3 regions of the Rhizobium sp. KDH_Rht_773_N genome follow, and region 1 is predicted to be linked to each of the others. Evidence: predicted binding sites of a transcription regulator. Region 1 holds the regulator's gene; each other region holds the start of a gene.

What was found. The regulator LexA, encoded in region 1, represses DNA repair genes until DNA is damaged. The targets are predictions, from matches to a motif close to TGTTCNNNNTGTGTTCNG.
Region 2: ACU8HS_RS22225 (DUF763 domain-containing protein) is a predicted target of LexA. The motif match lies at 3,108-3,125, and genes of this name have one in related genera.
Region 3: ACU8HS_RS06380 (ATP-dependent helicase) is a predicted target of LexA. The motif match lies at 3,573-3,590, and genes of this name have one in related genera.

The regions. Positions count from the first base shown of each region.
Region 1 covers NZ_CM129525.1:32,705-38,072, forward strand. The annotation lists gene kdsA (3-deoxy-8-phosphooctulonate synthase) at 1-742, opposite strand, end outside; gene ACU8HS_RS00180 (VOC family protein) at 739-1,626, opposite strand; gene lexA (transcriptional repressor LexA) at 1,824-2,549, shown strand; gene ACU8HS_RS00190 (ComEC/Rec2 family competence protein) at 2,530-4,956, opposite strand; gene gltA (citrate synthase) at 5,247-5,368, shown strand, end outside.
Region 2 covers NZ_JBRFNB010000002.1:57,781-63,148, reverse strand. The annotation lists gene ACU8HS_RS22240 (hydantoinase B/oxoprolinase family protein) at 1-551, shown strand, start outside; gene ACU8HS_RS22235 (winged helix DNA-binding protein) at 574-1,104, shown strand; gene ACU8HS_RS22230 (DsbA family protein) at 1,220-1,777, shown strand; gene ACU8HS_RS22225 (DUF763 domain-containing protein) at 1,774-2,988, opposite strand; gene ACU8HS_RS22220 (BA14K family protein) at 3,202-3,780, shown strand; gene ACU8HS_RS22215 (hypothetical protein) at 3,910-4,113, opposite strand; gene ACU8HS_RS22210 (hypothetical protein) at 4,386-4,862, shown strand; gene ACU8HS_RS22205 (response regulator) at 4,859-5,368, opposite strand, start outside.
Region 3 covers NZ_CM129525.1:1,238,258-1,243,625, reverse strand. The annotation lists gene ACU8HS_RS06390 (putative bifunctional diguanylate cyclase/phosphodiesterase) at 1-310, shown strand, start outside; gene ACU8HS_RS06385 (enoyl-CoA hydratase/isomerase family protein) at 379-1,440, shown strand; gene ACU8HS_RS06380 (ATP-dependent helicase) at 1,459-3,519, opposite strand; gene ACU8HS_RS06375 (hypothetical protein) at 3,630-3,905, opposite strand; gene ACU8HS_RS06370 (BON domain-containing protein) at 4,073-4,336, shown strand; gene ACU8HS_RS06365 (hypothetical protein) at 4,418-4,681, shown strand; gene ACU8HS_RS06360 (DUF982 domain-containing protein) at 4,917-5,159, opposite strand.

The DNA of each region.
Region 1 (5,368 bases):
CCTGATGGGTCTCGATAAAGACGCCGGCAACGCCGACGGCAACGGCTGCGCGCGCCAGCGTCTCGACGAACTGCCGCTCGCCACCCGAGGTTTCCCCCTGCCCGCCGGGCTGCTGGACCGAATGTGTGGCATCGAAGATGACAGGCGCACCGGTTGCCGCCATGATCGGCAGCGAGCGCATGTCGGAAACCAGGGTGTTGTAGCCGAAGGAGGCGCCGCGCTCGCACAGAAGAACGTTTGGATTGCCGCTCTGGTTCAGCTTGCCGAGCACGTTCTTCATGTCCCAGGGGGCCAGGAACTGGCCTTTCTTGACGTTGATGACGCGGCCGGTCCTTGCCGCGGCCACCAGAAGATCCGTCTGGCGGGACAGGAAAGCCGGTATCTGCAGGACATCGACGACCTTGGCCACCTCGGCGCATTGTTCTTCCGTATGGATGTCCGTCAGAACCGGAATGCCGAGTTCCTTTTTCAGGTCGGCGAAGACCTCCAACCCCTTCTCAAGGCCCACACCGCGCTTGCTCGACAGCGAGGAACGGTTCGCCTTGTCGAAGGACGTCTTGTAGACGAGCCCGATGCCGAGCTTGGCGCAGAGTTCCTTCAAGGTACCGGCAACCATGAACGCGTGGTCGCGGCTTTCCAGTTCGCAAGCGCCGGCAATCAGCGACAGGCGACCGGTATTGGAAAAAGTAACCTTGCCGGCGCCCTCGCCGACCGTCACCACGGAGTTCGTATTGGTGCTCATGATCTTTCCTCGAAGGCGAAGAGCGTGCCCTGCCCGGGCGCCGGCTTCACCAGAATTCGGTTGGCCTTGCGTGTGTATGTGACCCCGTTAGCAGCCAAATGCGCTTCTGTCACGGCCAGATCGCCGACCGCAAAGAGGATTGCCCGTCCACGCAGGCCGCGATCGGTATCGGGCGTCACCAGATCGTAATAGGCCTCCAGTCCTTCAGGCGTCATCAGGCTGATCTTCGCATTGGCGGTGGCAATCTGCAGCCCGAAGCCCGTGTCGTCAGCTGACACGACCCTCGCGACCGATCGGACGAAAACACCGAAGGCGTTCGGCTCCGGCGCAGCCAGGGCAATTTCGGCAATACCCGTGACACCATTGGCATGCGTTTCCAATACGGCGCGATCGGCGGGCAACGGGTTCACGCGCTCGACGGCAAAGAGGAGGAAATCCGGCGCCCGGAGATCGGCGGCGAAGGCGAGCCGGAAGCCGGCAACACTTTCTGCGCCATCTGGCATTCTCACCGGACGCTCGAACTGCAGCAGCGAACCGGCGCTGATGCCGGCCTCGACGAATCGGGCATGTTCTCGCCTTGCATCGCCGGTGGCGAAGGCAATCGCGGAAAGGCCCTCGTCGCCGCAACGGAAGCGGAATGCCTGGTCACGGGCGGCAAAGACGTTGCCGCGACGCGCCGCCTGCTCGCTCTCCGCAACGCTCGCGACGCCCAAAGGCTCAAGATAGGTTTTGTCGGCAAAGAACACGCAGGCATTTTCCGTGCCGAAGGGATGGCGGGCATCAGGCGCGACCGTGAAACCCAGCTTGCCCAGCCTTTCGCGGGCAAGGTCGATATCCGTCACCGGCAAGACGAGATGATCGATCGGAAGCCTGTCTTTGCGCATCGGGTTCCCTCCAGCAATGACAAGGAGATGTGCTTCAGCAGGCCTTGCGAGGCAAGGGCGCGAAGGCGCAAGGGCCGCGAAAAATAAAATTCTCGACAGAATGAACAGAAGTTTTACGAAAATTTAGCCACTTGCGGAACACATATGGAACATATAGTGTCCGTTCTGGATTTGTTTCAAGACTGGGGTTACACGCCATGCTCACGCGCAAACAACAGGAACTCCTTCTTTTCATTCACGAAAGGATGAAGGAGTCAGGCGTTCCGCCGTCTTTCGACGAGATGAAGGACGCCCTGGATCTGGCCTCGAAATCCGGTATTCACCGGCTGATCACGGCACTCGAGGAACGCGGCTTCATTCGCCGGCTTCCGAACCGGGCGCGAGCGCTCGAAGTCATCAAACTGCCGGAAGCCTACAGCCCGAGCCTGCAACCCCGCCGCGGCTTTTCGCCGAGCGTCATCGAGGGCAGTCTCGGCAAGCCGCAGCCTGTGGCGCCTCCCGCCTCGGCCAAGCCGGCACCTGCCGCCGACAACGGCAATTCGGTCTCCGTTCCCGTCATGGGGCGCATCGCCGCCGGCGTGCCGATCTCGGCGATCCAGAACAATACGCATGACATCACGGTTCCGACCGATATGCTCGGCTCCGGCGAACATTATGCGCTGGAAGTTCGCGGCGATTCGATGATCGAAGCCGGCATTTTCGATGGCGACACGGTCATCATCCGCAATGGCAGCACGGCCAATCCCGGCGATATCGTCGTTGCACTCGTCGATGACGAGGAAGCGACGCTCAAGCGCTTCCGCCGCAAGGGCGCATCGATTGCGCTCGAGGCTGCAAACCCGGCTTACGAGACCCGCATTTTCCCGCCGGATCGCGTCAAGGTTCAGGGCAAGCTCGTCGGCCTCATTCGCCGCTATCACTGACCGGTGACAGGCCGGCGTCCGCGAATGTATTGCTTCGCCAGTCATAGGCGCGGTGACGCATCCAGGGGCGCTGCAACGTGTCGAATGCGGTGGTGGCCTCGACTCCGTCGGCTGTGAACCGAAGTTCGACGGAACCTGTCCTGCGCAACGTTTCGCCGGTAAAGAGCAGCGCGCCGGAACGGCAGCGGTCGAAGCGCAGCCGGACGGGGGTCACGACAATATCGGCCGTATCGCAGGCCGGCCCGAGATGGGCGGCATTGTCGACGACGGTCAGCCTCTTTCCGTTGGCGAGCGCGACGCTGCACCAGGCGCCCTTCAGGCAGGAGAAACGCGAGGGAGGGCCGGTGTCGGCTGCCTGTCGCATCGCCTCTCTGGCTTCATTCTGCTGATCCGGCGAAAGCTGCAACCGTTTGCCGTCAGGCGCGGCGGGCGCCTTGGCGGCTTGGAGCATTACCGGCTTGCGGTGCTCTTCGAGGGCAAGCGCCCGCTGCCATTGTTCGAAGATGAAGGCGGGCGGCTTCTCACGGTTTGAAGCCATCGCCTCTCCATCGACTATGGCAACGAGTCCGCCATCCTCTGAGATGGCGATATCGGGCGCCGCACCGGACGGGAGAACGGCCACAGCAAGCGTGGAGACCGCGACAATTGCTGTTCCCATGTGCCGCAGCCCCGTTCTGAGCAGCGTCAGCAGCAGAAAGCCGGAGACGGCTGTCGGGAAATACCAGCCGGGCAAGCGGCCGATATCTATATTGCCGCCCCACCCCGCGATCGCCTTGGCGATCGTGATCACCAGATCGAGCCCGAAGCCTGCCACCTGCCACAGCCAGCCGTCCAGGCCGAAGGGCATCAGCAGCATTGCCAGCATGCCCGCCGGCATGACGATGAAGGAAATGACCGGCATGGCCGCAAGATTTGCCGGCAGGCCATAGGCCGTCAGGCGGTGGAAATGCTCGATCGAAAACAGTGCCGTCGAGAAGCCGCCGATCAGCGACGTCAGGAAAACGCCGCCGAAGAAGCTGCCAACCATGGAGATCGGCTTCATGATCGGCAGCCTGGCAAGAGCGTTCTCACGCATCGGCCGCCGCTTCCAGAGATCGTAGCCGGCGACAAGTGCGAGCGTGGCGGCAAAGGACATCTGGAAGCTTGGTCCCAGCACTTCCGATGGCGAGACAGCGAGGATCACGAGAGCGGACAGCGCCACGTTTCTAAGGCTGATCGATGGCCGGTCGAAGAAGACGGCGACCAGCATGATCGCCATCATGATGAAGGCGCGTTCGGCGGAGACGGCAAAACCCGAGATCAGATAGTAGGCGGTTACCGCAGCGAGCGCGCCGGCGGCCGCGATCTTCTTGGTCGGCCACGCCTGGGCAATGCCGGGAAACAGGCTGAGGACGACACGCAGGCCGACGAAGAAGATGCCGGCGGAGAGCGCCATATTGAGGCCGGAGATTGCGATAATGTGGGCAAGGCCGGATTGCCGCAACGCTTCCGTCGTTTCATCCGAGATCGCGCGTCTCTCGTCGGTGACAAGGGAGGCGGCAAAGGCCCCGGTGTCGCCGGGCAGGGTGGAGCGGATCCGATCGCCGATGCCGCTTCTCAGGCGATAGAGCCACTCCAGGACGGCCTCATCGAGCGAGCCTGCCTGCTCCGACTGTTCCGCCACCTTTTTCGGCGCCCCATAGAAGAAGCCGTTGGCGCCAATGCGGTCGAAATAGGCGCTGAAGGCAAAATCGTTGAGATGGGGGAGCGCCGGCCCCGCCGGAGGCGTCAGCCGCGCCCTGCCCTCGATGATGTCGCCGAGTTCGAAGGGCCGGGCCGCGCCACGCGCCAGCACGGAGACGCGTTCGGGCGGACGCCTGATCTCGGGTGCGCTTGTGCCGTTGACCTTGAGAATATAACGCCAGCGTCCCTCGCCATCGCCTTCCCGGCGCTCGATGCGGCCGGTCACGGTCGTCGTGACGGCTGAATCGAGGATCAGGGTCCTTGCCCGCCAGGTTTCGACCTGTGCCGAAAACATGCCGCCGGCAAAGAGAAGCAGGCCAAGCAATGTCGCCCGCAATTTCGTCCGGCCATGGCCGCAGACCGTGACGGCGACAAGGAGGACAAGCAGGCAGAGACCGAGCAAGACGGTCGGAAAGTCCGAGCCTGTCAGAAACCAGGTGGCGGCACCCGCCCCCAGGAAGACCGGCGAGAAGAGGATGAGGCGGCCGTGACCGGCCTCCTCGGCCGCCATATGCACGGACAAGGAGACGTACCGTTTCGCAACGGCCGCCAGTCGCCATGGAAAGGGTGTCGCGGCTTGCGTCCGGACCGGTTGCGTCACAATGGCGCGCGGGGCAACGCCAATAAAATCCATCTTTTCATCGATGGATTTCGCCTGCCGCTGTCTTGTCTCCAACCCCGTCATAATCGCCTGGACCCGCCCCCGCAGACCGGCAGAATGCAACCTGAGATCAAAAGGAGCAAACAATAATCGATTGAAATACGAGGAAAAATCAGGGAAGCGAAAAATCCAGTCAAATCATGGTGTTCTGATATGCATCCAGCTCATCGCTGCAGTGCCTAAAAGATGATGCCGCGATGCACAAAATGGCATCACGGTAACTTGGCATTAGCTTCCCGATCATATAGCTATCGCTGAGGACGCTTAACTCTTATGGCGCTTTTGCGGCGCCACCGCCACTCCGGAGGATCAGCATGACGGATCAAAGCGCTACAATCAAAATCGGTGACAAATCTGTCGATCTGCCCGTGCGAAAAGGCACGGTCGGACCTGACGTCATCGATATCGGTGCACTCTATAAAAACACGACCTCCTT
Region 2 (5,368 bases), on a different replicon from region 1:
TCGCCGGCAATGTCGAGGTCAGCCAGGCCGTGACCAATTGCCTGATCGGCGCCGTCGGCGCCATGGCCGCAGCTCAGGGCACGATGAACAACCTGACCTTCGGCAACGAAAAGTATCAATACTACGAAACCATCTGCTCCGGTGCGCCGGCAGGCCCCGGCTTCAATGGCGCCGATGCTGTGCATACGCACATGACCAATTCTCGCCTCACCGATCCGGAAATCCTGGAGAGCCGTTTCCCTGTCGTGCTCGAGGATTTCCATATCCGGCCGAATTCCGGTGGGCGGGGTCAGTGGCACGCCGGCAATGGCACGCAGCGCACGATCCGCGCGCTTGAGAGATTGGAATTTGCCATTCTGTCCGGTCATCGCCGCATCGCCCCCTTCGGGCTGAAGGGAGGCGAAGACGGGCAGACCGGCCGCAACTATGTGCGCCGCAATGACGGCACGATCGATGAACTGATCGGTGCTGCCCATACGGTGCTGGAAGCCGGCGAAGCCTTCACGGTTGTGACCCCGACAGGGGGCGGATACGGGCCGCGAAACGCTTGAGAATAGGGATTGGGAGAGTTCGATGGACAAGGCAAAAGAACAAAGGGCCGGCCGCGATCTGATCGTGTCGTCTGCCCATCTGGCGCTCGGCAGTTCGCCGGCCCTCTCGGAGCTCGAATACGGATCGATCCTCTTCTCTCACGCCTTCAATCGCTGGATCGTGCGCTGCATGGCGGCGGCCGGCGTGCCGAGCCTGTCGCCGATCGAGATCTTGATCATCCACTCGGTGCGCCATCGCGACCGGCCGAAAACATTGTCCGATCTCTGCCTCGTTCTCGACATCGAAGACACGCATGTCGCCAATTATGCGGTGAAGAAGCTCGATGCGGCCGGGCTGGTCAAGACAGGGAAATCCGGCAAGGAAAAAGTGATCCAGGTCACTGACAGGGGCCTGGAAGCGCTGGCCCGCTATTCGGAAATCCGCGAACGGCTGCTGGTGGAGGCGACGAAAGTCTCCGGCCTTTCTCAGGACGATCTCTCCGGAATAGCTTCCCATTTGAGGGCTCTGTCGGGTTACTATGAGCAGGCCGCGAGATCGGCGGCGACCCTGTGAGAGGCAATGCAAGCGAGCTGCCGATCCCGTCTTTCATTTGCAATAGGAAAGCCGTATCACCTGCATCGCTGGTAAAGCCGGCTGACGACAAGTTCCGGAACAGAAGGATGCAAACATGACGACCACTTCCTGTCACGCAGATCCGCTCGTTTGGGGTGTGGGAGCGCGCGTGTTCGAGGCTTTCCTGGAGCCGACCTGTCCCTATTCCGTCCGGACGTTCAACAAGCTGGGCACGCTGCTGGAACTGGCCGGTGAAGACAAGATCACCATCAAAATCCGCCTGCAATCCCAGCCTTGGCACTTGTTTTCCGGCGTCGTCGTGCGCTGCATCCTGGCAGCATCCACGCTGGAAGGCGGCAAGGAGACTGCGAAGAAGGTCATGGCGGCCGTCGCTGCCCATCGCGAGGAGTTCGAGTTCGAACGGCATGCGGGTGGTCCCAACATGGATGTTACGCCGAACCAGCTCGTCGAACGCCTGGAACGCTACAGCGGTGTCGCGTTGAAAGAAGCCTTCGCCATTGCCGATCTCGACCGCGAAATCAAATGGCACTGCAAATATGCCCGTCAGAACGGCATTCATGTCTCGCCGACATTCATGATTGACGGGTTGGTACGTCCGGAGATGAGCAGCGGCGACGACGTCGAGTCCTGGGTCAAGCTGCTGATCGGCTAGTTGTCTCGTCGCTTTGTCGGCTCCGGCGGAAGCTCCCAGCCGAAGACGCTGCGGCCGCCGAAATCGGAGGATTGCCGAAATTCGCCGGCGACGATTTCCTTAAGGTCCGGGCCGGTGACATAGCGCTCCATGGAGCGAGACTGATCGTCGAGCCGGCGCAATGCCTGCAATTCTTCCTCGCGGCCAAGCTTTCCCTTCAAGACGGCCGATTTCATCACGCTGATGGTTTCGTCATAGACTTTCAGTGGCACGGGGAAGGGATGCCTGTCCTTGCCGCCGTGGGCGATGGGAAACCGGGCGGGATCGGAAAAGCGACAGGGCGCCCCGTGCACGACCTCGGCAACGAGCGCCAGTGCCTTGACCGTACGGGCACCCACACCGGGCACGAGAAGCAGATCTTCGAAATCGACCGGCCCGCGATCGGCGGCCGCGGCAAGATTGCCGTGCAGCCGCTTCATGTTGATATCGCTCTCGCGCACATCGTGATGTGCGGGCATGATGAGATGCGGCAACATCGGCTGTTCTGCCGGCTCCGGCTCCGGCCCAAGCGTTGCGAGAAGATCGAGTTGACCGCGGCGGGATTTCTCCGCGCGCCGATCGGCCAGGTTGACGATCTCGCCCTGCGAGCGGCCTTCGATGGCCGCATGCGGGGAATTGACGAAACTTTCCAGTCCTTCCGAAAGCCAGTGATAGCGCCGCGCCTGTCGCTTGTCGCCATTCATGCCCTGCTGGACAATCACCCAATGGCCGTCGTCAGCGACGATGAAGCCGTGGAGATAGAGGTCGAAACCATCCTGAACCGCGGCACTGTCCACCTTGGCGACCAGGCGGCTCGTCTTGGCAAGGCCGGCACCGTCAATCCCGACGCGATCGCCGATCGCGACCAGCTCATCCGGTGTCTTGCGCGATTGCGCGCCTCGTCCGCCGCAGACATGGAGACCAAGTTCCTTCGAACGTGGTTTCAGTCCCCGTTTCAGCGCGCCCAGCACGCTTGTCGTGATGCCGGAAGAATGCCAGTCCATGCCCATGACCGCGCCGAAGGACTGAAACCAGAAGGGATGGGCGAGCCGGCGCAGGAATTCTTCGCGTCCGTAGTGGTGGACGATTGCTTCGGCAATCAGTGCGCCGAGCGTCGTCATGCGGTTGCCCAGCCACGGTGGCACGCGCCCTCCGTGAAGGGGAAGGTCGGCGCTGCCTGCTCTCTGCGACATGCTTCCTCTTTCTGGCTGCAATCTGCGGCACGACCGGATCGCCGGACAAAACAGCTATCCGTCAAAATAGGGGCGATGGCAATAAATTCCTATCCTATCAGTCCGTTCCACCATTTCAGGCGAACAAGAAAAAAACACGATTTTCGTCCCGTCCGCGGAACTGAAACCCGGCGTTTCCGATTTCTATAGGGATCGGGAATGGGAGATCGCGTGATGAAGTCGCTTGCTGTACCGTCCATCTGCCTGGCTCTGGCGGGGGCCGTCGTGGCTGGCGGTCTCGCAATTGCGTCTCGCGGGTCCGACGAAGCCAGGCCACATCATTTCGCCAATCTTGATGCACCGCTCTGGACGACGACGCCCACGCGCGTCGATCCCAAGAAGCAGGATTACGAGCGCCTTCCGCCACTTCAGGCCGCAACCGAAGCTTCGCCTTCAACACCCGCCAATCTGGTTGGCGTAGCAGCCATCGCGCCCCCAGATCCGACCGTGACGGGGGCAATAGAGCAGCCGAAGCAGGAATGGATGGCCGACGGCCGACATCTCAGCCTGTGCCAACAGCGCTACCGTTCCTACAATGTGTCTGACAATACCTACCAGCCCTATAGCGGCGGTCCCCGCAGGCCCTGCGTGATCGGAGAGGCGGAGCGTTCGGCGGGATTGCCGGCGGCTGGCGCGCCACCCGATCCGCACAGCGCATGGTGCGCCGCCCGCTATAGTTCCTATCGGACCTCCGATAACAGCTATCAGCCCTTCAACGGGCCGCGACGTCAGTGTATTTCTCCGCTCTCCTGATCCGCCCGAAACCCGGCGCAGCCTTACGGCGACGCATTAGATGAAGGCGGACCCGCACAATCGGTGACATCGCGACGGCCGACCTATGTCAAGTTCTGTGTTTGAGGGGTGGCCCATTTGATTGCGGCACTACCGCTTGTTGTAAAAGATGCCATCGTCCTCCCAGAATGGAGGGATCGCGTCTTCGTAATGTTCAAGCTCCTGACGGTACTCCCATCCTGACACTGTACGCCGGCGCCAAGTCTCAATAAACCAACGGGTTTTTTCTCCATCAATCGTGGGGCGCGAAAAAAATGGAGCATTGCATTTCTGCCATTCCGAATTTTCGATCATAAATACCTCCCTCAAACCTGCGAGTGGTCAGGGTATATCATGATCACCTAATTTTAACGTGACCGAGGTAACGCGCTGGTTAAAATACTTCGGATGTCTGTTGATTTGGCTGGCGGACAGATGTCGCTGGGACTTCTGCTGGGCCGCGAGCTCTATGGGTGAATAGGGACCAAAGTCCGATAGAAATTGGTACCTATGTCTGACCGTCTTGCAATTCCAGAACAAGCGGTCAATCTCCTTCCTCCTTAGTCAGGACTAATCACGAGGCAAGGATGATCTCCAAGCGCAATTTTCTGAAGAGCGTCGGCACAAGTGTTCTTGCCGTTGCGACGCTTGCGCCGCTGAAGGTGGAGATTACGGGGTTGTTCCCTTCGATCGCTAGCCAGGCAGCATTCGCCAAGAATGAGAACGGCAATGGCAAAGGCAACGGAGGAGGCAACGGAAAGGGGGGCGGTAACGGCAACGGCGGCGGCAATGGCAATGGCGGCGGGAGCGGAAACGGCAACAGTGGCGGCGGGAACAGCCGATCCGGTACGAGCGGGTCCGGCAGTACGGGCAATACGCCTGCAGGAACAGGAACACGCGCAACCGAAGATGCCGGCGGCTCCATCGATATCCGTCACAAGAACGGGATAACCGAAACCCTTCGTGGCGGACGCTACATCATGCGCGATTCGAAAGGGCGCACAATCGTCAACCGCCGCGCGACATCATCCGACAGCCGGCGGCTCACGCAGCTGCTGCGCTAGTGTTTTTCGTGCCATCGCAAGGCGGCTTCCGTCCTGTTCGTGACGCCGAGCTTTGTCAGGATCTGTGTCATGTGATGCTTGACCGTCTTTTCCTGCAAATCGAGGCGCAAGCCTATATGCTTGTTTGAAAGGCCCTGGGCGACAAGGTCCATCACCTCGCGCTCCCTCGGGGTGAGCGTGTCCTTGTCCGATGTCTGGCCGCTCAAGGAATATTCCATGACCTTGGCCGACATTGTCGGCGACACGTAGCGGGTTCCCTTGAAGACGGTGCGAATTGCTTCGGCCAGGCTGCGCGCGCCGACGCCTTTGAGGACATAACCCTTGGCTCCACGCTGAAGTGCTGCGACCAGCGTGTCCACTTCCTCCGAGGCCGTGAGAATGAGGATCCTGGTATCCGGGCTCAGGGAAAGGATTTCGTCGATAACGGAAAGCCCGTTTCCGGGCATTGATACATCGAGAAGCAATACATCCGGACGGGCATTGGAAGCGATCATGGTCGCGTCACC
Region 3 (5,368 bases), 1.2 Mb from region 1:
CTATTCGAGCTTGAGCCACATCCACCGCCTGGCCTTCGACAAGCTGAAGATCGACAAGGCCTTCGTGATGAATTTCGATCGCGACGCGCGCTGCATGAACATTACCCGCTCCGTCGCCAGCCTCTGCCAGAACCTCGGCATTGCTTCCGTGGCCGAAGGTGTCGAAAGCGAGGATGTGGCGGAATCGCTGAAGGCTCTCGGCGTCCGGCTGGCGCAGGGCTACTATTTTTCCCGGCCGTTGCCGCTGGAACTGGCGATAGACTACGTCTCCAGGCGCGATGTCGCCGTTTCGCGATCCATCTCGGCCTGATTGGATAGCCAGCCACTGGAACCTTGGCCCGACCGCGTTTATTCCTAATACCGGAGCGAGGTGGGATCATGGACAACGGCAATCAAAGCGAAGTCATCGTTGAACGGCGCGGTACGGCGGGCATCATCCGGCTGAACCGCCCAAAGGCCCTGAACAGCCTGACGATCCCGATGGTGCGCGCGATTGCCGCCGCCCTTGACGAGTTCGTCGCCGACCCGTCCGTGGCGAGCGTCGTCATCATGGGCGAGGGCGAGCGCGGCTTCTGCGCCGGCGGCGATATCCGTGCCATTCACATGAGCGGGCGCGCCGGCGACGGCCTTGCCGAAACCTTCTGGCGCGAGGAATTCCGCCTCAACCACAGGATCGCCAACTATCCGAAGCCCTATGTCGCGCTGATGGACGGCATCACGATGGGCGGCGGCGTCGGGCTTTCCAGCCACGGGCGCCATCGCATCGTCACCGAGCGCACCCGCCTTGCCATGCCCGAAACCGGCATCGGCTATTTTCCCGATATCGGCGCCACGTGGCTGCTGCCCCACATGCCGGGCGAAAGCGGCACATGGATGGCCCTGACCGGGCTCGACATCAATGCCGCCGATGCAATCCATGCCGGACTTGCGGATTTCTATATTCCGTCCGCGCGTCTCGAAGAGGCCGTCCGGCAAGTCGCCGATCTGCCTGCAGGCAGTTCGTCCGATGATGTGGACGCGGCCCTGCGCCAACTCTCGCAGCAGCCGGGCGAGGGCAGGCTGCAGGCCAACGCTGCGATGATCGACCGTGCTTTCCACTTCAACAGCGTCGAGGACATCGTATCGGCCCTTGCCCGGGAGGAGGGCGAGTTCGCCGCCGAGACCCGCCGCGTGATGCTGACGCGTTCGCCAACCAGCCTCAAGCTCGCTTTGCGGCTCTTGAGGGCCGGGCGCCAGAGCCGCACGCTTGCCGAATGCCTGGCCCGCGAACTCGGCGCCTGCATGCATATCCTGCTTGGTGCGGATTTCTACGAGGGGGTCCGCGCAGCGGTCATCGACAAGGACCGCAATCCGAAATGGTCGCCGCCGACGATCGCGCTCGTCAACGATGAAATGATCGGCCGCTTCTTCGAGCCGGCCAAACCGCCGCTTGCGCTCTGACCGGCCGCTTGGTCGGCGTCAACGCCACATGCCGCGCATGCGCGCGCCGACATCGATGCGCACCTGCCGGGCCTGCTGGGCCGCCGCCGTCTCGGCCTTCGCCTGCGGCCAGCCGCAGACTTCGAAGAATTGCAGCAGGGTGGCTGGAATGAAACGGCTGCGCGATGCGTAGACATGCCGGTCGCCCTGCGAATTCTGCCCATAGGTGAAGAAGCGCTGCGGCACGACAAGGTCGAGACTGTCCTTGGCGCGCGTCATCGCCACATAGAGCAGCCGCCGCTCCTCCTCGATTTCAGCCGTCGTGCCGACAGCGAGATCGGAGGGAATGCAGCCGTCGATGACGTTCAGCATGAAGACCTTGGTCCATTCCTGCCCCTTGGCCGAATGGATGGTCGAAAGGATGAGATAGTCCTCGTCGAGCAGCGGCACGCCGGCCTGATCCGAGGTCGCATCGGGCGGATCGAGGGTCAGCTCCGTCAGGAAGCGCTCGCGCGAGGCATAACCGCCGGCGATCTGTTCGAGCTGGATGAGATCGGCGAGCCTTGTGCTCGCATCCTCATGCAGCCGTTCCAGATGCGGCTCGTACCATTGCCGCACCAGCTCGATCTCCGCCGGCCAGCCGGCCTTGCCGGTCTTCAGATCCTGCATGGTCGAGACGAAGGAGGTCCAGTCCTCGCCCGAACGCGGCGGGGCGGGCATGGCGGCAAGCGCCGTCATCGGGCTCGCATCCTCGGCCATATGGTCCAGCACCTTCTGTGCCGTGGAAGGCCCGATGCCCGGCAGGATCTGCATCAGCCGGAAGCCTGCCACCCGGTCGCGCGGGTTCTGGGCAAAACGCAGCGCCGCCAGCATGTCCTTCACATGCGCGCTGTCGAGGAATTTCAGCCCGCCGAACTTCACGAAGGGAATGTTGCGGCGCGTCAGCTCCACTTCCAGCGGGCCGCTATGGTGCGAGGCGCGGAAGAGCACGGCCTGGCTTTTCAGCTTCACGCCCTCTTCGCGATTGTCGAGAACCTTGTCGGCCACGTAACGCGCCTGGTCGTTCTCGTCGCGCACCGTCACCAGCCGCGGCCGCTCCGGCGATTCCCGTTCCGTCCAGAGGTTCTTGGTGAAGCGCTCGGAGGCAAGGTCGATGACCGCGTTGGCGGCGGCAAGGATCGGCTGTGTCGATCGGTAGTTGCGGTCGAGCGTGACGATATTGGCGGCCGGGCTGAAGGAGGCGGGGAAATCGAGGATGTTGCGCACCGTCGCCGCGCGGAAGGAATAGATCGACTGCGCATCGTCGCCGACGACGGTCAGCCCCTGGCCGGTCGGTTTCAGGGCCAGCAGGATCGAGGACTGCAGCTTGTTGGTGTCCTGATATTCGTCGACCAGCACATGGTCGAAGCGGCTGCCGATATCCTCCGCAATCATGGGCTCGGCCACCATCTGCGCCCAGTAGAGCAGGAGGTCGTCGTAATCGAGCACGTTCTGGCTCTGTTTTGACTCGACGTAACAGGCAAAAAGCTCGCGCAGCTGCTTTTCCCAGGTGGCGCACCAGGGAAAGGCGTCGCGCAGCACCAGCGGCAATTCGGTCTCGGAATTCACCGCGCGCGAATAGATCGCAAGGCAGGTGCCTTTCGTCGGAAACCGGCTCTCGGTCTTCGAGAAACCGAGATCGTGGCGCACGAGGTTCATCAGGTCGGCACTGTCTTCCCGGTCGTGGATGGAAAAGGCCGGGTCTATGCCGATCTGTTCGGCGTAGTCGCGCAACAGCCGCGCACCGATGCCGTGGAACGTCCCGCTCCAGGCAAGCGCATCCGCCATGATGCCGGAATTCTTGCCGAGAACCTCGCCGCAGATGCGTTCGACCCGCCGCCCCATTTCGGCGGCGGCCCGCCGGGAAAAGGTCATCAGCAGGATGCGGCGCGGATCCGCACCCTTGAGGATGAGATGGGCAACGCGATGGGCAAGCGTATTCGTCTTGCCGGAACCGGCGCCGGCGATGACCAGCAGCGGCCCGGCCACATGGCTGCCGTCCGTGAGCGTGCCGTGTTCCACGGCCATGCGCTGCTGGGGATTGAGTCTTTCGAGATACATCCAGCCGTCCGGTTGGGCTCCGCGGAAGAATCAGCACCGCGAACAAGATCAGATGTTCCTTGGATGTTCTCGATTGGCGTCGCTGTCAAGCAGGCGCTGGCCGTCATGCACTATTGCGGGAAGTCCGGCACGATCTGGCGGCGCACCAGTTTCAGGCTGCGGTCGGGCTGCAGGATATAGGTTTCGTAGACGTGCTCGCCCCGCTGGTTGTAAAAGTCGTTGTAGACGGCGCTGCCGATCGGCGATTTCGTCAGTTTCGTGCGCGGCTGTCCGCCATAGGTGATGCTGCCGGGCTCGAGCGCCGGCGCGTCCGCGGCCGAGCAGCCGGCGAGCAGCGGCGCAGCCAGAAGGGTCGCGGCAAGAAGGGCAGGCACCAGCGTTTTCATCGTCGTCTCCTCCGGCCGCAATCCATCTGCGGCAGCGGGCCGCCTCCGGCAAGGTTGCGATATCGGAGTATCATCATTGCGGCGACTTTGCATCCTGCCGCCCGCGCATCGCAACAAAACGTCGTCTTCCTGCGTTAAATCCCTATTAGCCAATGTCAGGAACGGTCATGGTGCTGCGGTTCCACGGTTCGCCGATCCAGGAGGAAGCCTGGATGAAGGGTCACAATGCGGCCGCCATGCGCGCGTCCGTCGAAAGCGCCCTGCATGCGGCAGCCGATCTCGATGCCGCCGAGATCACCGTTTCCGCAATCGGTCCCTACGTCGTTCTCGAAGGGTTCGTGCCGCGATGGAGCGACAGCGAGCGGGCGCTGGCAATTGCCGAGGCGATCGTCGGAAGCGGCTACGTGCATTGCCGCATTCTGGTGAGATAATTCCCGGAAACCGGGGAATTTCCAGGGAACCAACTCTGCGTCTTGCGTGTTGAAAAGCTGATTTCAATGCTGGAGACAATAATGCAAACGCTTATCCGCCTGTGGGCCGCCGGCCTTCTTCTCGGCTGCGGCGCCTTTGCCGGTTCCGCCTATGCCTCGCTCGAAGCCGGCATGAACTACTCGGCGCTGCCGAAGGACGAAATCGCCCTGAACGAATATTCCGGCGCCTCCGTCTGCAAGCCGGCCGAACCGCATTACCTGCCGTCCTTCATCCGCACTGCGGACGGCACAATCATCGGTGTGGGATATATTCAGGTCGAGGATGAGAATACTTCGGACTGCTGAGCGCATGTCTGAAAATTCTTTCGAACGAGGCTCGTCCGCAGTCTCCCGCAGAGGGTGACGAGCCTCTAACCATCATCATGATGGCTGGCGTCGTTCTATTGATGAACGGACGATCGGCGCAATGCTTTTCGGGACAAAGCCCTGCGCGGGCTGCGTGCAGGGTTAAGTGAAAATTAAGCATTGCTCCGTTTCGGAACGGATCGGACGTTTATGGCCCGATATCGCCGCCAAAAGATTAATGCACTTTAAGCTTTGCCTCCTCGGCCGCCGCCATGAACTCCGCGCGGGCTTCCTCGACGCTCTTTCGGCCGTCGAGTGCTGCGCGGCAGGCGCTGCGTGCCTTCAGATATTTCAATCCGCGTGCGGCAGGCCACAGGTCGCTGAGGCATGCCAGGGCATCGAACGGTCCGTTAACCGTGCGCGCTCCCGCCTCGTCGAAACCCACCTTGATCGGACTATTCCATCGCTCAGTCGCCATCGATGCTCCTCCAGCATGTGTCGATAGAAACATTGAATGAAGCCTCGGGGTTCCCTCCGCAAAGACTTCAGGATGCCAATATTCTAGCGAGATTTTTGCCGGCAGCAATGGCACCAATTGGCGCGGTGGATAGCGACTTTGGAGGAGAAACTGGTGCTGCCGAGTGGGATTGAACCACCGACCTCACCCTTACCAAGGGTACATGTGAG